DNA from 4 places in the Acidovorax sp. FG48 genome. Region 3 is predicted to be linked to each of the others. Evidence: predicted binding sites of a transcription regulator. Region 3 holds the regulator's gene; each other region holds the start of a gene.

Region 1 (5,532 bases), on a different contig from region 3:
CGGCCGCATCATCCAGGTGCAGGTGGGCGTCGATGGCCTGGCCCTGCAGCGCCTGGTTGGTGCAGCCCTGGCGCGCCAGGGCCAGGGCGCGGGCCTGCTCCACCCGGGCGCGGATGCTGGCGGTGGACTCGCCCGCAGCCGCCTGCACCAGTTGCTCGGCGGGCAGGGCGGGCACCTCCACATGCAGGTCGATGCGGTCCAGCAGCGGGCCGCTGAGCTTGGCCTGGTAGCGGTGCACCTGGTCAGGCGTGCAGCGGCAGGCGCGCTGGGTGGACCCCAGAAAGCCGCAGGGGCACGGATTCATCGCCGCAATCATCTGGAACCGGGCCGGAAACTCCGCGCGTTGCGCCGCCCGGGCGATGGTGATGTGGCCGGTCTCCAGCGGCTCGCGCAGGGCCTCCAGTGCAGCGCGGGGGAACTCGGGGAGTTCATCGAGGAAGAGCACGCCCTGGTGGGCCAGCGAAATCTCGCCCGGCCGGGGTGGCGAGCCACCGCCCACCAGCGCCACCGCGCTGGCCGTGTGGTGGGGCTGGCCGGTAGGGCGCACGCCAAAAGCCTCGGGCCGAAAGCGCCCTGCCAGACTGGCAATGGCGGCGCTCTCCAGCGCTTCGTCCACCGTCATCGCGGGCAGCAGCCCGGCAAAACGCTGCGCCAGCATCGACTTGCCCGAGCCCGGTGGCCCGGCCATCAGCACGCTGTGGCCGCCAGCCGCTGCAATCTCCAGCGCGCGCTTGGCGCCTGCCTGGCCCTTCACATCGGCCATGTCGGGCCCGGTGGTGCTGGCGGCGAGCGCGGTGGCCTGCAGGCGCGTCCAGCCGTCGTTGGCCACGTCGGCATCGCCACCGGCCGTGCTGCCGGGTGGCAGGAACGCGCGCACCACGTCCAGCAGGTGGCGGGCACGCACCACGCGCGCGGCGGGCACCAGGGCGGCTTCTTCGGCGCTGCCGGGGGGCAGCACCAGCTGGGCGTCGATCTGCTGCGTCTGCAGCGCCAGGCTGGTGGCCAGCGCACCGCGCACGGGGCGCAACTCGCCCGACAGCGACAGCTCGCCCGCAAACTCGTAGCCCGCCAGGCGGCTGGCGTCCACCTGCCCGCTGGCGGCGAGGATGCCCAGGGCGATGGGCAGGTCAAAGCGACCCGAGTCCTTGGGCAGATCGGCGGGGGCCAGGTTGACGGTAATGCGCTTATTGGTCGGGAACTCCAGCCCCGCGTTCTGCAGTGCCGAGCGCACACGCTCGCGGGCTTCTTTCACCTCCACCTCGGCCAGCCCGACCAGGGTGAAGCTGGGCAAACCGTTGGCCAGATGCACTTCGACGGTGACTGCAGGCGCCTGCAGCCCCAGAAGGGCGCGGCTTTGCACCAAAGCAAGACTCATGAAGCGATTTCTCCCCAGATGGGTGCGTTTTGTAGGTTTTTAGCGCGGCCTGCGGGGCGTCTGCACCAGTTGAGTGCGGCGCTCCGGGCGCGGTCACCGCCACTGTACTGGGGATTGTTGTAACGCAACGCAACCGTGCGGCGCCCTGTGCACCTTGGCGTGGCACGGTCCGTGCTTAAAGCGCTTGTCCCTACTTTGTCCAACCGGAGGAAACATGACCCGCGCCATCATCAAGACCCTGGGCGTTGCCCTTGTTGCAACCCTTCCCATGCTGGCCAGCGCCCAGCTCACCGCCAACGTCAGCCTGACCACGAACTACAAGTTCCGCGGCCAGGACCAGGACACGTCCAAGGTCAAGACCGTCAAGCCCGCACTGCAAGGCGGCTTTGACTACACCTTCGGCGAGACCGGCTTCTACGTGGGCAACTGGAACTCCAGCGTGGACTGGCTGTCCGGCAACTCGCTCGAATCCGACCTGTACGGCGGCTACAAGTTCAAGGCTGGCGGCGTGGACCTGGATGTGGGTCTGCTGACCTACATCTACCCCGGCAACAGCGCGGGCAACACCACCGAAGTCTATGGCGCTGCCACCTTCGGCCCCGTGACGGCCAAGTACTCGCACACCCTGTCCAAGGACTACTTCGCCTACGCAGGTCCTGGCATGAAAGGCCGCAACACCGGCTACCTGAACCTGGCGTTTGCCCAGGAAGTGGCCCCCAGCACCACGCTGAAGGCATCGGTCGGTTTCACCCGCTTTGGTGGTGACATCACCGCCCCCAACTTCATGGATTACAGCCTGGGCGGTTCGTACGACTTCGGCGGCGGCGTGTCCCTCGGCGCTGCCGTGGTCGGCGCCACCAAGAAGGCCTTCTACGGCCCGGTCAACAAGTCGCGCGTGATCGTCACGCTCACCAAAACCCTGTAAGTCTCAATGGGCGCCGGTGGCGCCCATTCCGGAGGATCTGAAAATGAAAATGGTGACAGCCATCATCAAGCCCTTCAAGCTCGACGAAGTGCGCGAAGCGCTCTCCGACATCGGCGTGCAAGGCATCACGGTGACCGAAGTCAAAGGCTTTGGCCGCCAAAAGGGCCACACCGAGCTGTACCGCGGTGCAGAGTACGTGGTGGACTTTCTCCCCAAGGTCAAGATCGAGGCCGCTGTGGCCGACGACCTGGTGGACCGCGTGATCGAGTCCATCGAGACCGCAGCGCGCACCGGCAAGATCGGTGACGGCAAGATTTTCGTGACCCACCTGGAGCAGGTGGTGCGCATCCGCACTGGCGAAACCGGCAAGGAAGCCCTGTAAGGGCGAGGCCGCATCCCATCCAAGAAGAGAAACGCCATGAAAAAACTGCTTGCTTCCTTCATTCTGGGGCTCGGTCTGCTGACCATGGGCAACCTGTCCATGGCCCAGGCGCCTGCCGCCACCGAGCCCGCCGCCGCAGCCCCCGCTGCTGCAGCACCGGCCGCTGATGCTGCTGCACCTGCAGCTCCCGCAGCCGCTGCCGCGCCTGCCGCAGAAGCCGCCGCCGCGCCGGCAGCCCCTGCGGCCCCAGCGCCCAAGGTCGATTCCGGCGACACCGCCTGGATGCTGACCTCCACGCTGCTCGTGATCCTGATGACCATCCCTGGCCTGGCCCTGTTCTACGGCGGCCTGGGCCGCAGCAAGAACATGCTGTCGGTGCTGATGCAGGTCTTCGTGGTGTTCTCGCTGATCTCGCTGCTGTGGGCCATCTATGGCTACAGCCTGGCGTTCTCGGGCGAGGGCAAGTTCTTCGGCGGCTTCGACAAGATCTTCCTCAAGGGCGTGACCCAGGAGACCTTCGGCGCCCTGACCACGATTCCTGAGTACGTGTTCTTCGCGTTCCAGGGCACGTTTGCCGCCATCACTGTGGCACTGATCGTGGGCTCGTTCGCCGAGCGCATCAAGTTCGCTGCCGTGCTGATCTTCTCGGTGCTGTGGTTCACCTTCAGCTACGTGCCCATGGCCCACATCGTGTGGGGCGGCGGTCTGCTGGGTGCTGACGGTGCTCTGGACTTTGCGGGTGGCACCGTGGTGCACATCAACGCCGGTATCGCTGGCCTGGTGGGTGCATACATGGTGGGCAAGCGCATCGGCTTCGGCAAGGAAGCCATGACACCCCACAGCCTGACACTGACCATGGTGGGCGCCTCGCTGCTGTGGGTGGGCTGGTTCGGCTTCAACGCTGGCTCTGCCGGTGCTGCCAATGCCAACGCGGGCCTGGCTTTTGTGAACACCGTGCTGGCCACTGCCGCCGCCACGCTGTCGTGGATCGCTGGTGAAGCGCTGCACAAGGGCAAGGCCTCGATGCTGGGTGCTGCCTCCGGTGCGGTGGCGGGCCTGGTGGCCGTGACGCCTGCTGCAGGCTTCGTGGGCCCCATGGGTTCCATCGTGATGGGCCTGATCGCTGGTGTGGTCTGCCTGTGGGGTGTGGGTGGCCTCAAGCGCATGCTGAACGTGGACGACGCGTTTGACGTGTTCGGCGTGCACGGCGTGGGCGGTATCCTGGGTGCCATCCTGACTGGTGTGTTCGCTTCGCAAAGCCTGGGTGGCACGGGCGGCCTGACGCCTGACACCTTCGCCATGGGCGCTCAAGTCTGGGTGCAGGTCAAGAGCGTGCTGTTCACCATCGTCTGGTCTGGTGTGGTGGCGTTCATCGCCTACAAGATCGCCGACCTGCTCGTGGGCCTGCGTGTTTCGGAAGAAGCCGAACGCGAAGGTCTGGACATCACCTCGCACGGCGAAACGGCGTACAACCGCTGATCGCTCTGCGCCCCACGCGCTGCGGTGTCTGGTGGCACCGTGGCGTCGCAATAAGAACAAGCGAGTTACTCCTCTGGTTATTTCAGCCCGCCGACCACCGGCGGGCTTTTTTCGTACCGGTGGGTAGCGAGTGCGTGGGGGTGTGGGACTGGCGGGGACAAAAGCGCCCCGTGGCATCCGCCAGTCCTTTGCACACCCGCTGTTCAAAAAATTCACGCTCCTCCCCTGCCGTGTGTCCGACCGCTGCCGCTACGATGCATGGATGGACTTCTCCCTCGCCCCGATCACTGAGCGCGTGCGCGCTGCCGCCGCCGACCAGACCCCGTTGCGCATCCGTGGCGGGGGCACCAAGGACTTCCATGGCCTGGCGCTGCACGGCGAGGTGCTCGACACCCGGGTGCTGCGTGGCATCGTGAGCTATGAGCCCAGCGAACTGGTCGTCACCGTCCGCGCTGGCACCCCGCTGGCCGAGCTGGAGGCCGTGCTGGCCGAACAAGGCCAGTGCCTGCCCTTTGAACCCCCGCATTTCGCCAAGACCCCTGCAGACGCCGCCACCGTGGGCGGCATGGTGGCGGCCGGCCTGTCGGGCCCGGCCCGCGCCAGCGTGGGCGCCGTGCGGGATTACCTGCTGGGCGTGACGTTGCTCAACGGCAAGGCCGAGCTGCTGACCTTTGGTGGCCAGGTGATGAAGAACGTGGCGGGCTATGACGTGGCGCGCCTCATGGCCGGTGCCTGGGGCACGCTGGGCCTGCTGACGGAGGTGAGCCTCAAGGTGCTGCCCGTGGCGCCCGGCGAGGCCACGCTCCGGTTCGATGGCATCAACCAGGCCGACGCCCTGCGCAAGCTGCACGCCTGGGGTGGCCAGCCGCTGCCCCTCAACGCCAGCTGCTGGGTGCAGGACAAAGGCATAGGCACCCTGTATGTGCGCCTGCGCGGCGCCGTGGCGGCGGTGGAGGCCGCGTGCAAGACCATGGGCGGCACGCGCATGGACAACGCCACCGTGGCCGCCGACTGGACCGCCTGCCGCGAGCAGACCCTGCCGTGGTTCACCGACCGGGCCACGCGCCCCGACCACGCCCTGTGGCGCCTGTCCGTACCCGCCACCGCGCCGGTGCTGGCTTTGCCCGCCGGTGCGCAGCCGCTGGTGGAATGGCACGGGGCGCTGCGCTGGGTACAGGCCCCCGAGTCCTCAGGCGACGCCCTGCGCGAAGCCACCCGTGCAGTAGGGGGGAGTGCTTCTATTTTTATAGCTACTGAGGCAAATAAAACCGGCGCTAGCGGCGCTTTTGACCTGCAATCCAAGGCGCTGGAGCAAATCCACACCCGCCTCAAGCACAGCTTCGACCCCGCAGGCATCTTCAACCCCGGCCG
Region 2 (5,532 bases), on a different contig from region 3:
CCTGCCTGTTCGAGAAAGACGGCTGGGCGTTCAGCCTGATCTACGCCGTGACGTTTGGCGGCTTCATCGGCCTGACGGCCTTTTTGCCCAGCTACTTCTACGACCAGTTTGGCGTGAGCAAGGTGCAGGCGGGGCAGCTGACCATGCTGGCGGCCTTTCTGGGTGCGGCACTGCGGGTGATGGGCGGCTGGCTGTCGGACCACTGGGGTGGCGTCAACACGCTCACGGGTGTGCTGGCCGTCACCGCCGTGAGCATGGTGCTGTGTGGCCTGGCCGAGAACTCGCTGCCGGTGACGATGCTGCTGTTTCTGGTGTGTTTTGCCGCACTGGGCGCGGGCAACGGCGCGCTGTTCCAGCTGGTGCCGCTGCGCTGGCCGCTGTCCACGGCGGTGGCGGGCTCGATGATTGGTGAGATCGGCGCGCTCGGCGGCGGCCTCATCCCCAACGGCATGGGCTTTTCACGCCAGTACACAGGCACCTATCTGTGGGGCTTTGTGGGCATTGCGGCGTGTGCCGCTGCCATGCTGGTGCTGCTGCGGGTGATGCAGATCCGCTGGACCCGCACGTGGGCGGAGAAAGGTGGACGCGCGCGCGGCGCGTGAACGGCGTAGCCGTTAGGGCGCGGCAGCACCTTGCCGCATTTCAAGCCAAATAGGCGCCCAGCGGAATTTCCTCATACCTTGATAGCTATATTTCTAATAGCAAATCAATCGCCTCACCTAGGCAAAAACAGCAGCCAGTACACCAGCAACAGGTTCACCAGCACGCTCACCGCCAACGCGATCTTCCACAGCGCCGTTGCGTCGCGTTGCATCAGCGGCTGTGGGCCCGGGGCGGACAAGGGGCGTGACGCACCCCGTTCCAGCGCCAGCAGCAACTCCTCGGCGGTTTCAAAGCGCTGCGTGCGCTGGCGGGCCACGGCCTTCAATGCGATCTGGTCCAGCCAGATGGGCACGCTGGGGTGGTGGCGGCTGGGCGCCACCGGGTCGCGGTGGTAGCGACCCAACTGGTACTGCACTACCTCGCCATAGGGCAGGCGCCCGTGGCTCAGCAGCTGGTACAGCGTGACACCCAGCGCAAACAGGTCGCTGCCCGCATCGGGCAACTGGCCGGCCGGGTCGCCGTTCTTCTCGTAACCGGGCCACTGCTCAGGGTTCATGTAGCTGGGGGTGCCTGCATGCAGGCAGCGCGTGGCCTCGGGCTCGCGGCCCGACAGGGCCACACCCAGGTCCAGCACCCGCAGCACGCCGTCGTCGCCCAGGTGCAGGTTGTCGGGCTTGATGTCGCGGTGCACCACCCCTTGCCGGTGCAGCCATCCCAACACTTGCGCCGCCTGCATCACCACCGACACGACCTGGGGCACACCCAGGTGCTGGCGGGCACGCAGGCGCTGGCCCAGGGTCTGCCCCGCATGCCAGTCATAGAGCAGATAAAACGCACTGGCGCCGGGGCCTGCACCGCCCTGCTCGGCCGGCCAGGTGTTCAGGCGCGCCAGATGCACCGCTGCGTGGCCGGACTGCATGCGCCGGGCCACCCAGGCTTCGTGCGCCAGCGTGGCGCGCTCCTGCGCATCATGCGCGCGGGCGGGGACCAGGGTCTTGAGCGCATACAGCCGCTGGGTGGCCGGGTCGCGCACCTGGTAGATGCGGTGAACGCCGCTATCGGCCACCAGCGCGGTCACCACCAGGCCGTCCACCGGGTCGCCCACCTTGAGCAGTGGCAACACCGGCAACTGCAGGGCACGGCGGGACTCGTCCTGCAAGGTGGCCTCCAGCGCCCCCTGCACCCGCACCACCAGTGCGGTGACGTTGTCGGTGCTGCCCCGGCGCAGGGCTGCGCGCGTGATCTCGTCGCTCAGTGCCTGGGCGCTCGCGTCCGCCCGCAGCAACTGGCGCAGCTCACGCTCCGGCAAGCTGCCGTGCACGCCATCGGACAGCAGCACCAGCAGGTCGCCGCTGTGCAGTTCGCCCTGGCTGTAGTCCACCACCACATGGTCGTCCAGGCCCATGGCGCGGGTGAGCTGGTGCGCAAAGTCGCGCTGCGCCATCACATGGTCGGTCGTCAGCAGTTGCAGCCGGCCGCCCCGCAACAGATAGGCGCGCGTGTCACCCACATGGGCCAGCGTGTACGACTGGCCGCGCAGCACGATGGCGGTGAGCGTGGTCAGGCCCACGGCGGGCTGGCGGCGCCGGTTCATCGACGCGAGCCAGCCGTTGTGCGCGCTCAGGATGCGGTCCAGCGCCACGGTGGTGTCCCAGGTGTCGGGCGTGGCGAAGTAGTCGTTCACCAGCGTGTTCACCGTGGTCTGGGCGGCTTCGCGCCCGTTGCCTCCGGTGCTCACGCCATCGGCAATGGCTGCAATGGCGCCACGTTCGCGGTCGCGCCCCTGCCCTTGCAACAGGGCGGCAAAGTCTTCATTGACTTCGTTACGCCCAGCTTGCGAGGTGTGGCCGATGTCCAGTTCAAAACTCATGCACCAGCTCCATGCAGGTTCCATTCCCAAGCTGGTGCATGCATGCACCGCTGCGCGCAGCCCGGTCCACGGCTACCGCCCCCCAACGCGTGCTGCACAGGGCGGGCCCCTGTGCTGTCACCCCAGATCAGTGCACAAACTCTGGCACGGCCATTGCTTACCCAAAGCAACGGCCCCACGGGGCCACGCAATTCAGCGGTGCAACGGCGCACCAAGGGGTTGTATGGACGAAGGCGTCCCCACATGCGGTTTCGATGAAAGGTCGGAGCTGCATCGTGTGGACGCCTTTTTTGTTTTTGGCATCGCCCAGGCGATGGAACCGACGGAGTCACAATGAAAAAGCTCAAACTGGTGATGGTGGGGAACGGCATGGCCGGTGTGCGCACGCTGGAAGAGCTGCTCAAGATTGCCCCCGATCTGTATGACATCACGGTCTTCGGGGCCGAGCCGCACCCCAACTACAACCGCATTCTGCTGTCACCCGTGCTGGCGGGCGAGCAGACGATTGACGAGATCATCCTCAACGACTGGCAGTGGTACGCCGACAACCACATCACGCTGCACACCGGCTTCACCGTGACCGATGTGGACCGCGTGCGCCGCGTGGTCACCGCCACCAGCAAAGACGGTGATGTGATCACCGCCGAGTACGACCGCCTCATCATGGCCACGGGCTCCAACCCCTTCATCCTGCCCGTGCCCGGCAAAGACCTCCAGGGCGTGCTGGCCTACCGCGACATTGCCGACACACAGGCCATGATCGACGCAACCGCCACGTACAAACACGCCGTCGTCATCGGCGGCGGCCTGCTGGGCCTGGAGGCTGCCAACGGCCTCATGAAGCGCGGCATGACCGTGAGCGTGGTGCACGTGATGCCCTCGCTGATGGAGCGCCAGCTCGATGACGTGGCGGGCAAGATGCTGCAGAAGTCGCTGGAAGACCGTGGCATGCGCTTCTTGATGGGCGCACAGACGCAGGAACTGGTGGGCAACGCCGAAGGCCGCGTGAGCGCCGTCAAGTTCAAGGACGGCACCGAAGTGCTCGCCGACCTGGTGGTGATGGCAGTGGGCATCCGCCCCAACACCGCGCTGGCAGAAAAGATGCGCCTGCACGTGAACCGGGGCATTGTGGTGAGCGACACGCTGCAAACCACCACCGACGCGCGCATCTACGCCGTGGGTGAATGCGCGGCACACCGGGGCATTGCCTATGGTCTGGTAGCCCCGCTGTTCGAGCAGGGCAAGGTGCTGGCCAACCATCTGGCCGAGTTCGGCATCGGGCGCTACCAGGGCTCGCTCACCTCCACCAAGCTCAAGGTGACAGGCATCGACCTTTTTTCAGCGGGCGACTTCCAGGGCGGCGAGAACACCGAAGAGATCGTGATGAGCGACCCCTTTGGCGGCGTGTACAAGAAGCTGGTCATCAAGGACGACAAGCTGGTGGGCGCCTGCCTGTATGGCGACACCGTGGACGGCAGCTGGTACTTCAAGCTGCTGCGCGATGGCCGCAGCGTGAGCGACATCCGCGACAAGCTGATGTTTGGCGAGAGCAACATCGGCGACGTGGGCCACCAGGGCCAAAGCAAGGCATCGGCCATGGCCGACAGCGACGAGGTGTGCGGCTGCAATGGCGTGACCAAGGGCGCCATCTGCAAGGCCATCAAGGACAAGGGCCTGTTCACGCTGGATGAAGTACGCAAGCACACCAAGGCCAGCGCATCGTGCGGCTCGTGCACGGGCTTGGTCGAGCAGATCATCATGTTCACCGCCGGTGGCGACTACAGCGCCACGCCCAAGACCAAGGCCATGTGCGGCTGCACCGACCACGGACACCAGGCGGTGCGCGACGCGATCCGTGCCAACAAGCTGCTGAGCATTGGCGATGTTTTCAAGTTCATGGAATGGAAGACGCCCAACGGCTGCGCCAGCTGCCGCCCTGCCGTCAACTACTACCTCATCAGCACCTGGCCCAAGGACGCCAAGGACGACCCGCAAAGCCGCGCCATCAACGAGCGCAGCCACGCCAACATCCAAAAGGACGGCACCTACAGCGTCATCCCGCGCATGTGGGGCGGAGAGACCACGGCCGACGAGTTGCGCCGCATTGCCGATGCGGTGGACAAGTACAACATCCCCACCGTCAAGGTCACGGGCGGCCAGCGCATTGACCTGCTGGGCGTGAAGAAGGAAGACCTGGTCAACGTGTGGAAGGACATCGGCATGCCCAGCGGCCACGCCTACGCCAAGGCACTGCGCACCGTAAAGACCTGCGTGGGCAGCGAGTGGTGCCGCATGGGCACGCAAGACAGCACACAGATGGGCAAGGACCTGGAGCGCGCCATGTGGCGCATGTACGCCCCGCACAAGGTCAAGTTTGCGGTGAGCGGCTGCCCGCGCAACTGCGCCGAGGCCGGCATCAAGGACGTGGGCATCATCGGCGTGGACAGCGGCTGGGAGATGTACATCGCTGGCAACGGCGGCATCAAGACCGAGGTGGCGCACTTCTTCACCAAGCTGAAAACTGCCGAAGAAGTGCTGGAATACACCGGCGCATTCTGCGAGCTGTACCGCCAGGAAGGCTGGTACCTGGAGCGCACCGTGCACTACGTGAGCCGCGTGGGCCTGGACTATGTGAAAAAGCGCATTCTCGAAGACCACGAAGGCCGCAAGGCGCTGTGGGAGCAGCTGCAGTTTGCGCTGGACGGCGAGCCCGACCCCTGGTTCGAGTTTGACAAGGCCGCCGTGGACACGCGCCAGTTTGCCCCGCTGACCGCCGCCTGAAGCGCCCGGAGCCCCACACCATGCAACGCCGCACCTTGCTGACCGCCGCCGGCTACACCACGGCCTGGAGCACCCTGGGCATCATGTCGCTGGGCACCGCCCAGGCCCAGGTCACGGACCTGAACGACGCCATCAACAAGGCAGGCCGCCAGCGCATGCTGAGCCAGCGCATGGGCAAAGCCTGGCTGGCACTGGCCCACAAGTCCGACACGCCCGCAGCGCGCGCCGTGCTGGACCAGTCGCTGGCGCTGTTCGAGCGGCAGCTGGCCGAACTCAAG
Region 3 (5,532 bases):
CGCACGGCGCCCTTGATCATGTCGAAGCGGAACATGCGGCATTCGATGGGGCCGTTCCACATGGGCACGCGGCGCGATTCCTTCAGGCGCATCTTGCCGGGCAGTTTCAGGTCGGGCGTGAGCATCCAGGCCGTCCAGCCGCTGTAGTTCTTCTTCCAGTGCGTGGCCAGCTGGCTGAAGAACTCGCCGCCGTCTTCGGTCTGCGCCTCTTCGCGGCCCACAGCCAGGCCCTGGGCGCGGTCGGCGGCGCGCTCGCTGGCGTTGCGGCCGGCGGTACCGGCTGCAGCAATGCGCTCGCCATAGGGTGGATTGAGCAGCATCACGCCGGGCTGGTCGCAGGGCGGCATGCGCTGAAGGGCGTCGCCCCCGCGCAGCTGCACGGCCTGGGCCACGCCCGCGCGCTCGGCGTTGCGCTGCGCAAAATCAACCATACGGAAGGCCACATCACTGCCAAATATGGGTACAGCGCTAGTACATATTGCGCCTTCAGCTTCGTTTTTGATAGCACCCCAGACATGTGCCTGGAACGGCAGCAGCTTTTCAAACGCAAAGCGCCGCAGCATGCCTGCGGGGATGCGGCAGGCGATCTGCGCGGCCTCGACCACGATGGTGCCGCTGCCGCAGCAAGGGTCGTACAGGGGCTGGGGGTTGTCGCCGTGCGGGTCCCACCCGCTGGCGGCGATCATGGCGGCAGCCAGGGTTTCCTTGAGCGGCGCGTCGCCCTTGTCCTCGCGCCAGCCGCGCTTGAACAACGGCTCGCCCGAGGTGTCGATGTAGATCGTGGCTTCGTCGGTGGTCAGGTGCAGGTGGATGCGCACGTCGGGCCACTGGGTGTTCACATCGGGGCGCACGCCGCTCTTGTGGCGGAAGCGGTCGGCCACGGCATCTTTCACCTTGAGGCCTGCGAAGTTCAGGCTCTGCAGCGGGCTGTGCTGGGCCGTCACTTCGACCTTGAAGGTCTGGCGCGTGGTGAACCAGATCTCCCAAGCCACATCGCTGGCCATGTTGTAGAGGTCGTTTTCAGAACGGTAAGGACGGTGCGCCAGCTGCACCAGCACGCGCTGGGCCAGGCGGCTGTGCAGGTTGAGCTGCATGGCCTGGCGCCACGAGGCGCGCAGCAGCACGCCGCCCCGCCCCACCAGCAGGTCTTGCCCCGTGAGGCCTGTGATGCCATGCACCTCGTCGGCCAGAAAGCCCTCGACGCCCGCGGCGCAAGGGAGGAAAAGTTGGAGTTGGTTCATGTCGATGGGGAGGATACGCGCTCGGGCACGGCGGGGGAACCGGGCGCCCCCGCGCGGGCCAGCAGCAGCTGGCGGATGGAGTCGGGGATAGGGGCGACCTTGCGGCTGGCCTTGCCGATGAAAACGATGCCGATCTTGCCGCGCGCTACTTCGCGGCCCGAGGCTTTTTCGGTCATGCAGAACACCAGGTCGAAGCCGTAGCGGTTGAAGTCCGCAGGCGCCATCTCCACGCGCATGGTTTCGCCGTGGAAGCCTTCGGACTTGTACTGCGCCACGATGTCGCCCACCACGATGGACAGGCCGCCCACATCGGCCTCCGGGTATCCCAGCGACTGGAAAAAGCGCACGCGCGCCTCAGACACCAGGCTGAGCAGTTGCGCGTTGTCCAGGTGCCCGCCCTGGTTCACGTGGCTGATGTAGATCTGCAGTTCGGTGGCAAAGCCGAAGTGCGGGGGAAGGTCAAAGACGATGCGGGCCATGGTGGGCTGCGGTGGGTAATGCGGAAACAACAGAAAAGACTACGGCGGCGCTGGCGGGCAGAGCGCCACCTGCCGCGCGTCTACAAAGCCTTGCGCAGATTCGCTGGCGCGATCTTGAGCGCCTCGCGGTACTTGGCCACCGTGCGGCGTGCGCATTCGATGCCCTGCTCCTTGAGCATCTCGGCAATCTGGCTGTCGGACAGCGGCTTGGCCGGGTTCTCCGCCGACACGAACTGCTTGATCAACGCGCGCACCGCCGTACTGGAGGCGTTGCCGCCCGTTTCGGTGCCCAGGCCGGAGCCAAAGAAGTACTTCAGCTCGTAGGTGCCAATCGGCGTGGCCATGTACTTGGCGGTGGTGACGCGGCTGATGGTGGACTCGTGCAGGCCCAGTTCGTCGGCAATGTCGCGCAGCACCAGCGGGCGCATGGCCAGTTCGCCGTGGGTGAAAAAGTTCTTTTGCCGCTCAACGATGGCGCGCGAGACGCGCAGGATGGTGTCAAAGCGCTGCTGGATGTTCTTGATGAACCAGCGCGCCTCCTGCAAGCGCTGCTGCATGCCCTGGTGGCCTTCGCCGCCCTTGTGGCCGCGCAGGGCGCCTGCGTAGATGTCGTGCACGCGCAGGCGGGGCATCACGTCGGGGTTGAGCTGCACGATGAAGTTCTGCTGGCCACTGCCATTGGCGCGACCGGCTTTGCGCACGATGACGTCGGGCACGATGATGTTGCGCTCCACGTCGGCAAACTTGCGGCCGGGGCGCGGTTCCAGGCGGGCGATGAGTGCCATGGCAGCGCGGGTGCGCTCTTCTCCAGCCACGCCACCTTCGCTGCACAGCTGCGTCAGGCGGCGGATGTCGCGGCGGGCCAGCATCTCCAGCGGCTGCTGGCAGATGCGCAGAGCGGTCTGCACGGTCTCGGGGTCGGCGTCGCTGTCTTCGTCGGCCGCCAACGCCGCGAGCTGCAGCGTCAGGCATTCGGACAGATTGCGCGCGCCCACGCCCACAGGTTCCAGGCTTTGCAGCAGGCGCTGGGCCACCGTGAAGCGGTGCACCAGCTCTTCGATCTGTTCCAGGTCGTCGGGCCCGGCGAGGCTGATGGCGAGTTCTTCCAGCGGCTCTTCGAGGTAGCCGTCGTCGTTCAGCGATTCGATGAGGAAACGCAGCGCGGCCGTGTCCACTTCGGACAGGCGCAGCGACAGCGCCTGGCGGTGCAAAAAGGCCGTCAGCGATTCGTGCGAGCGGGCCAGCTCGGTGGCATCGGCCTCGTCGCCTTCCGCGTCGTTGCGGGTGCGTGCCGGGGCGTCGCCGCCCCACTCGGCATCGTTGGGCGCCATCTCGACGGTGCCGTCGCCGCTCCAGTCGGGTTCGTCCGAGCCCCCACCGGAGATTTCAGCATCGTTTTGGCTTTCAGTGCTGGTGCTGCTTACGCTGGAAGCTCCTGAAAACATAGCATCATCGGCGCTGTAGTCGTCGGCCTGTGCCGGCGTGTCGGCGGCTTCCAGGCCAAATTCCTCGCGCGGGGCTTCGTCGGCATTGCGTTCGAGGAACGGGTTTTCGTCGAGCATCTGCTCGACTTCCTGCGACAGTTCGAGCGTGGACAACTGCAGCAGCCGGATGGACTGCTGGAGCTGGGGGGTCAATGCGAGATGCTGCGAGACGCGCAGCGACAGTCCAGGCTTCATCACATGCGGAAGTGTTCGCCCAGGTACACCCGTCGCACTTCTGCGTTGTCCACGATCTCGGAGGGCGTGCCCTGCGCCAGCACGCGGCCGTCGCTGATGATGAAGGCGTGGTCGCAGATGCCCAGCGTCTCGCGCACGTTGTGGTCGGTGATGAGCACACCAATACCGCGTGCCTTGAGGAAGCCAATGATGCGCTGGATCTCGATCACTGCGATGGGGTCGATGCCCGCAAAGGGCTCGTCCAGCAGGATGAAACGCGGCTGGGTGGCCAAGGCACGGGCAATCTCGACGCGGCGGCGCTCGCCGCCCGACAGCGCCAGGGCAGGTGAAGCCCTCAGGTGGTCCACGCGCAGCTCTTGCAGCAGGGCCGTCAGGCGCTCTTCGATGGCATCGCGCGACAGCGGCTGGCCGTCATCGGCGCGCTGCAGTTCCAGCACGGCGCGCACGTTTTCTTCGACGGTGAGCTTGCGGAAGATGGAGGCTTCTTGCGGCAGGTACGACAGCCCCAGGCGCGACCGGCGATGGATGGGCATGTGGGCCACGGACTGGCCGTCGATACGGATGTCACCCGCATCGCTGCGTACCAAGCCCACGATCATGTAGAACGAAGTGGTCTTGCCCGCGCCATTGGGGCCCAGCAAACCCACGACTTCGCCTTTTTGCACCTCCAGGGACACGTCCTTGACGACCTTGCGGCTGCCATAGGACTTGGCCAGGTGCTGCACCTCCAGGCGGCTGCCCGACTGCGAATCAGGCCCCAGACGGCTGTTCGCAGGGGTCGCCGGGGTCTCGGGACCAGTACTCACCACGGGCCCGCTCACTTGGCGCCACCGCCAAGGGTGTTGCTGGGGCGCAGCGCCGGTGCGGGCGACTCGGGCGCCTTGGCGGGGGCTGCTGCGCCAGGCGGCGGGTCCTTGGGTGCCAGCACGGCACGCACACGGCCACCGGGCGCAGGGGTGTCGCCGACCGCAGCCGAAGACGCAGGCGCCTTCTGGCCATCGACGGTGAACACGTCGGTGAGGTTGTTGTAGACGATCACGGCGCCGGTGATCTCATCGTTCAGCACCGACCCACGGTAGCGGCGCAGTTCGGCGCGGGTGATGAAGCGCACGTTGTCGGCCTTGCCGTCGTATTCGATGACTTCGCTTTCGCCTTCGATGAACTCGTCCGGCGCCCCCGCCACGGTGTCGCGCTTCTGGCGGAAGAACGCTCGTTTGCCTGCCTCGGCCGTGACCACGCCGTACTGGTAGCCGTCAGCGTCCTGGCGCACATCCAGCCGCGCGCCGCGCAGCACGATGGTGCCCTTGGTCATCACCACGCGGCCCGAGAACACGCTGGTCTGCTTGAGTTCATCGTGCCGCAAGGCGTCGGCCTCGATGTTCATGGGCTTGGCACGGTCTGCCTTTTCGGCATGTGCCATGCCCGCAAGGCCGGTCAGGGCTGCGAGCACAAGGAAGGGGAGTAGGCGGTGGGTCATAGGGCACGAATCTTGCAATGATTGTAGCCATCCGATGGTACCCACCCCGAAAAAAAGCCCGCATCCGCGGGCCTTTCGGACAACTTGCCGACAGGGTCGGCAGATCGTCAGGCTTTGCGTGCCGTGGCCGCCAGGTATTCGACCACCTGCAACACGGTCTGCATGCTGCCGGCCATCGTGCCGTCGGTGTAGTACTTGCCCGCCACACCCATGGAAGGCACGCCCTCAACACCGTACGAATCTTGCAGCTGCGAGGCGCGACGCACCTGGTTGGCCACGCTGAAGGAGCCGTAGACCTCCTTGAACTTGGCCGCATCCACGCCCTGCTGGGTCACCCAGGCCAGGATTTCGTCGTCCTTGGCGAGCTTGGCCTTTTCCACGTGGATGGCACGGAAGACCTTGGCGTGCAGGGCTTCGAGCTTGCCCATGCCTTCAAGCGTATAGAACAGCTTTTGCTGGGGCACGAAGCTGGCGTTGAATGCCACGGGCACACGGCGGATGGAGAGGTCCTTGGGCGCGGCCTTGACCCAGGCGTCCAGCGTGGGCTCGAAGGCGTTGCAGTGGGGGCAGCTGTACCAGAAGAACTCGATCACATCGACCTTGCCAGCGGGGGCGTCTGGGGCGACGGGCTTGTCCAGCCGCTTGAAGTCCTTGCC
Region 4 (5,532 bases), on a different contig from region 3:
ATCACGCTGAGCAGCAGGCGCTCGCTGCTGGCGTCTGCATGGATGGCGTAGTACTGAAGGTCCAGGGTTTTCTGGGCGGCGTCCACCAGGGCCAGGCGGCTGCTGTAGGCGGCCTGCGGGCCGCTGAGCAGTGCAAACCCTGAGGCATGCCGTGCCCCCTCGGCGGCCCTGCGTGCGGCGACCAGTTTGCCCAGTGGAGTGTCGCCGGGAGCCGCCAGAGCAACCGACACCGGGCGGTCCACCTCCTTGGGCAGGCCTGCGCATCCCGCCAGAGCCAGGGTGACCAGCAGCACGACCATGCCCAGCCAGCCGGGGCGGGCCGACTGGGGCTGGGTGAGGGACAAGGGGGGCGAAGACAGCATGGCGCGATTGTGACCGTGGAGCCGCTAGGGCGCAGGGCTCAGGTATAGCCGCGCGCCGGTCCATCCGCTGTCAGACAGCGCGCCAAGGCGAAGGCTTGGACCCGTATCAGGCCCCACGCCGGGTCCCGCGCCGGACCCAGGCCGTCGCCAGTGGGCTGGGCTACCAGCTCACTTCGCGGTCGGGTGTGGCGCTGATCTTGTGGATGCTCAGGTCGGCGCCGTCAAACTCTTCTTCCTGCGTCAGCCGGATGCCCACCGTCTGCTTGAGGATGCCGTACACCACCACGCCGCCGATCAGGGCCCATACCACGCCCAGGCCCGTGCCGATGAGCTGGGCCGACAGGCTCACCCCGCCCAGACCGCCCAATGCCTTGCTGCCAAAGAGGCCCGCAGCCAGCCCGCCCCAGGTGCCGCACAGCCCGTGCAGCGGCCATACGCCGAGCACGTCGTCGATCTTCCATTTGTTCTGTGTCAAGGTGAACATCAGCACAAAGATGGCCCCGGCCACCGCGCCCACCACCAGCGCACCCAGCGGGTGCATGAGGTCCGAACCCGCACACACGGCCACCAGACCGGCCAGGGGGCCGTTGTGCACAAAGCCGGGGTCGTTCTTGCCCAGCACCAGGGCGGCGAGCGTGCCGCCCACCATGGCCATCAGCGAGTTCACGGCGACCAGGCCCGAGAGCTTGTCCACGGACTGCGCGCTCATCACATTGAAGCCGAACCAGCCCACCACCAAGATCCAGGCGCCCAGCGCCAGGAACGGAATGTTCGATGGCGGGTGGGCCGAGATTGCGCCATCCTTGCGGTAGCGGTTGGCGCGGGAGCCCAGCAGGATCACTGCTGGCAGGGCAATCCAGCCGCCCATGGCGTGCACCACCACCGAGCCGGCAAAGTCGTGAAACTCCTCCCCCGTCACGGCTTTGATCCAGCCCTGCACACCAAAATGCTGGTTCCAGGCGATGCCCTCAAAAAACGGGTACACAAAACCGACGATGACGGCCGTTGCCATCAGTTGCGGCCAGAACTTGGCGCGTTCTGCAATGCCGCCCGACACGATGGCCGGAATGGCGGCTGCGAACGTGAGCAGGAAGAAGAACTTGACCAGCGCATACCCGCTGAGCTGCACCAGCGACTCTGCGCCGACGAAAAAATGCGTGCCGTAGGCCACGGTGTAGCCGACGACGAAATAGACCACCGTAGACACCGAAAAGTCCACCAGGATCTTGACCAGCGCATTCACCTGGTTCTTTTTGCGGACCGTGCCCAGCTCCAGAAACGCAAACCCGGCGTGCATGGCCAACACCATGATCGCCCCGAGCAAGATGAACAAGGCATCCGTGCCCTGTTTGAGTGCTTCCATAACGTCCTCGCGATAGTGATTGATCGACTCTGGTGCGTTTTCGTAATGCGCCACAGATTTGCACCAAGTTGAAGCAAGAAGCGCGCCAAGAGTTGGTGCAAGGTTTCGCACTGATTTGGGGCTTGATGGCGTGAGGAAAAAAATGGGTGTTTAAAATACTGTATAAATGAACAGCTTTTTTGGCGCCAAATCCACCCCTGCTCGCTATGGGCCTCCTACCCACTCCCGAAGATGACCTGCCCGAAGAGCCGCAGGAAATCCGCGTTCCGCTGCAAGCCATTCGCGGTCGAGGGGCGGCGACGGCCATGGCGCACCGGTTTGCCAAAGACCAGCGCGAGCCCGCAGATGACGGGTGGAGCCCTGTCAGGGCAACTGGCAATGCGGACGGCTTGGCCCCGGGCCATGGATGCCAGGAGGGCGAAGATGAATGGGACACAGGGGCGCCGGGCGGGCCTGCTGCGTGCGACGAGGGCGATGGCGAGATCCGTCCGTCCCCCGCCACCCGCGTGCATTTCGAGACCGCGCGCAGTGCCCTGTGCGCCAACGACTCGCCCGACATCTTCTTTGAGCTATCGGTCAATCCCTACCGGGGCTGCGAGCATGGCTGCATCTACTGCTACGCGCGGCCCACGCACAGCTACCTCAATTTTTCGCCCGGGCTCGACTTTGAGACGCAGATCGTGGCCAAGCACAACATTGCGCAGGTGCTGCGCCAGGAGCTTGCGCAGCCACGCTATGTGCCGCGCCTGCTCAATATCGGCTCGGCCACCGACTGCTACCAGCCTGTAGAGCGCGACCTGAAGCTCACGCGCAGCGTGATCGAAGTGATGCGCGAGGCGCGCCACCCGTTTTCGCTGATCACCAAATCCAGCGGAGTGGAGCGCGACCTGGACCTGCTCGCCCCGCTGGCCGCACAGCGCCTGGCGGCGGTGTACGTCACCATCACCACGCTAGACGCCACACTGGCCCGCCGCATGGAGCCCCGTGCTGCCGCACCCCACCGGCGGCTGCGCACCATACGTGCCCTGGCCGAGGCGGGAGTGCCGGTGGGCGTGAGCGTGGCGCCGCAGATTCCCTTCATCACCGAAGACATGGAGCAGGTACTGGAGGCCGCGCGCGACGCCGGTGCGCGCACCGCCTTCTACACCGTGCTGCGCCTACCCTGGGAGCTGGATGCGCTGTTTCGGGAATGGCTCACGGTGCATTACCCGCAGCGTGCAGCGCGCGTCATGGCACGGGTGCAAGACCTGCACCACCTCACCGAAGCGCAGCGCGCTGCCGGCAAGACCTATGACAGCGACTTCGCCACGCGCATGAAGGGCAGCGGGCTGTGGGCCGATTTGCTGCGCCAGCGCTTTGCCAACACCTGCCGTCGCCTGGGGCTCAACCGCGAGCGTGAGGGCCTGGACCTGGGCGAGTTCAGGCCGGGGCTGTTGCGCGGGCAGGGCAGCTTGTTTTAGCGGCTCTTTGCGATCTCGACGGGCGCGGGTTGGGGCGCTCGAATTGTTTGCTGGTCCCTGCGGAACTAGGTCCGGCGGGCCGCATCGTTCACAGGCCCGTCAGGCCAGCACGTCGCGGATAGACGCGTCCTTGCCGAACTGTGCCTTGGCAAACGGGCACAGCGGGACCACCTTGGTGCCTGTTGTCCGTGCCCACTCCACCAGCGCCCCGAGCAGCGCGCGCCCCACGCCCTGGCCGCTGAGGGACGGGTCCACCTCGGTGTGGTCCACGATGATCATCGTGGCGTTGGTGCGGCTGTAGGTCATCTCGGCCAGGCGCTGGCCGTCGTGCGCGATGTAGAACGCGCCCTTGGCGTCCTGCTCCTGGTGGTGAATGGTGTGTGACATGGTGCGTTGCAGTGGCAAAGATGTGCGCCAGAGTATGGGGCATGGGGGGCTGCGGCCGCGCTGGGCGCCGCCCGCAGCCCAGCGCGCGAAGGGCGGTCTCCATCGGTGAGGGATCTACCCGATCTGGAACGCCTCGGACAGAAACTCTGCGGTGGCGCGCACCCGGGCGGTGCGTTGCAGGTCGGGGTGCATCACCTGCCAGACCTCGTAGTCGTTCGCCCGGCGGCGCTCGGGCCAGATACGCACCAGGCCTTCGCGCTCGCCCATCCACACCGGCATCTCGCCCAGCCCAATGCCCGCCGCCACGCCCTTGCGCACCAGCAGACTGGAGCGCACCGCCAGCGCGATCCGGGCCTGGCGCGCGGGCACACCCGCCATGGTGAGAAACGCGTTGTGCTCCAGGTAGGGCGCGTAGGCCACCAGGTGGTGGCCGCGCAGTTCGTCCTCGGGCACGGGCATGCCAAAACGCTCGACATAGCCCGCGCTGGCGAACAGGCCCACGGGCCACGACGCCACGCGGCGCACCACCAGGTCGGGGGTCTCGGGCCGTACGTTGCGGAACGCGATGTCCACCTGTCGGCGGCTGAGGCTGAGCAACTGGGTGGAGACCTCCAAGTCCACGCGGATGTGGGGCCAGTGCTGTTGCAGGCGCTCAATGGCGGGCATCAGCAGGTCGATGGCGATGGAGTCGGTGCTGGTCACGCGCACCAGGCCGCCCGGGCTGGTGTCCTGGCCCTCGATGCGGGTGCGCAGGTCCAGGGCTGCGATTTCCATGCGGCGGGCGGCGGCCAGCGCTGTTTCGCCCGCAGCGGTGAGCAGGTAGCCGTCCTTGGCGCGCAGGAAAAGCTTGGCGCCCAGCTCGGCCTCCAGTGCATTCAGCCGCCGCCCCACAGTGGCCTGGTCTACGCCCAGGCTGCGCGCGGCGGCGCGCAAGGAGGGCGCTCGCGTCAGGGCGAGAAAGATGCGGGTGTCGTCCCAGTTCATGGTCGTGCCGAGGTTGCGGATGAAAGCCGAGTGTGATGCAAATTTGCATCGCTATAGAGCGAAATTGCTGCGTTTAAATCATCGTGCACAGCCCTATCCTTGAAGGCATTGAAAGCCATGCCTGAGGAGCAACCCCATGTCCACACCGATGACCGCACTGCCTGTGACCGAACAGCCCGCAACCACCCCACGCACCATGCAAGCCGTCGTGTTCGATGACTTCGGCGGCCCCGAGGTGCTGGTGGCGCGCGAGATCCCCGTCCCCGAGGTGCGCCCGCACGACCTGCTGGTGCGCAACGCCTCCATCGGCGTCAACCGGGCCGACCTGTTGCACCGCAAGGGGGCCTACGGCCGTGCCTACTTTGGCGATGCCGACACCATGGGGCTGGAGATTGCGGGCACCGTGGTCGCCATGGGGCCCAAGGTGCAGGGCTTTGCCATTGGCGACCGCGTGATGGGCATCGTGGGCGGCGGCGCCTACGCCGAGCTGTCGCGCATCGACCACCGCATGGCCATGCCGGTGCCTGCGGGCATGGATCTGGTGGCCGCTGGCGCCGTGGCCGAGGTTTTCGTGACCGCGCATGAGGCGCTGTTCCAACTGGCGCGCCTGCACGCGGGCGAGTCGGTGCTGATCCATGCCGCAGCGGGTGGCGTGGGTTCAGCCGCCGTGCAACTGGCCCATGCGGCAGGAGCGCGCGTGTTCGCCACGGCCGGGGGCGACAAGCGCGGCGCCGTGCTGGGCTGCGGGGCTGATGTGTTCATCGACTACCGCAGCGAAGACTTTCAGACGGTGGTGAAGCAGGCCACGCGGGGCCGGGGCGTGGATGTGGTGATTGACTTCATCGGGGCTCCGTACCTGCAGCGCAACGTGCGGTCGCTGGCCGACGGCGGGCGCCTGGTGTCGGTGGGGCTACTGGGGGGCGCGCAGGGTGCGGAGCTGCCCATGGACGTGGTGCTGTACCGCCACCTGCAGATC

Evidence for each region. The regulator sigma-54, encoded in region 3, starts transcription at its own class of promoters, with help from an activator protein. The targets are predictions, from matches to a motif close to TGGCANGNAANCTGCTTT.
Region 1: ACODSU_RS02885 (TorF family putative porin) is a predicted target of sigma-54. The motif match lies at 1,536-1,553, and genes of this name have one in related genera.
Region 2: nirB (nitrite reductase large subunit NirB) is a predicted target of sigma-54. The motif match lies at 2,616-2,633, and genes of this name have one in related genera.
Region 4: ACODSU_RS17435 (ammonium transporter) is a predicted target of sigma-54. The motif match lies at 1,796-1,813, and genes of this name have one in related genera.

What each region holds. Positions count from the first base shown of each region.
Region 1 covers NZ_JBMDJH010000001.1:623,551-629,082, forward strand. The annotation lists gene ACODSU_RS02880 (YifB family Mg chelatase-like AAA ATPase) at 1-1,375, opposite strand, end outside; gene ACODSU_RS02885 (TorF family putative porin) at 1,590-2,300, shown strand; gene glnK (P-II family nitrogen regulator) at 2,344-2,682, shown strand; gene ACODSU_RS02895 (ammonium transporter) at 2,719-4,161, shown strand; gene glcE (glycolate oxidase subunit GlcE) at 4,424-5,532, shown strand, end outside.
Region 2 covers NZ_JBMDJH010000028.1:44,253-49,784, forward strand. The annotation lists gene ACODSU_RS23800 (MFS transporter) at 1-602, shown strand, start outside; gene ACODSU_RS23805 (bifunctional protein-serine/threonine kinase/phosphatase) at 716-2,473, opposite strand; gene nirB (nitrite reductase large subunit NirB) at 2,807-5,254, shown strand; partial or broken gene ACODSU_RS23815 (type IV pili methyl-accepting chemotaxis transducer N-terminal domain-containing protein) at 5,275-5,532, shown strand, end outside.
Region 3 covers NZ_JBMDJH010000016.1:19,173-24,704, reverse strand. The annotation lists gene ACODSU_RS19075 (THUMP domain-containing class I SAM-dependent RNA methyltransferase) at 1-1,241, opposite strand, end outside; gene ACODSU_RS19070 (acyl-CoA thioesterase) at 1,238-1,720, opposite strand; gene ACODSU_RS19065 (RNA polymerase factor sigma-54) at 1,801-3,399, opposite strand; gene lptB (LPS export ABC transporter ATP-binding protein) at 3,399-4,160, opposite strand; gene lptA (lipopolysaccharide transport periplasmic protein LptA) at 4,217-4,876, opposite strand; gene ACODSU_RS19050 (thiol:disulfide interchange protein DsbA/DsbL) at 4,984-5,532, opposite strand, start outside.
Region 4 covers NZ_JBMDJH010000013.1:28,079-33,610, forward strand. The annotation lists gene ACODSU_RS17430 (phospholipase D family protein) at 1-362, opposite strand, end outside; gene ACODSU_RS17435 (ammonium transporter) at 523-1,725, opposite strand; gene ACODSU_RS17440 (PA0069 family radical SAM protein) at 1,932-3,185, shown strand; gene ACODSU_RS17445 (GNAT family N-acetyltransferase) at 3,285-3,572, opposite strand; gene ACODSU_RS17450 (LysR family transcriptional regulator) at 3,687-4,556, opposite strand; gene ACODSU_RS17455 (NAD(P)H-quinone oxidoreductase) at 4,693-5,532, shown strand, end outside.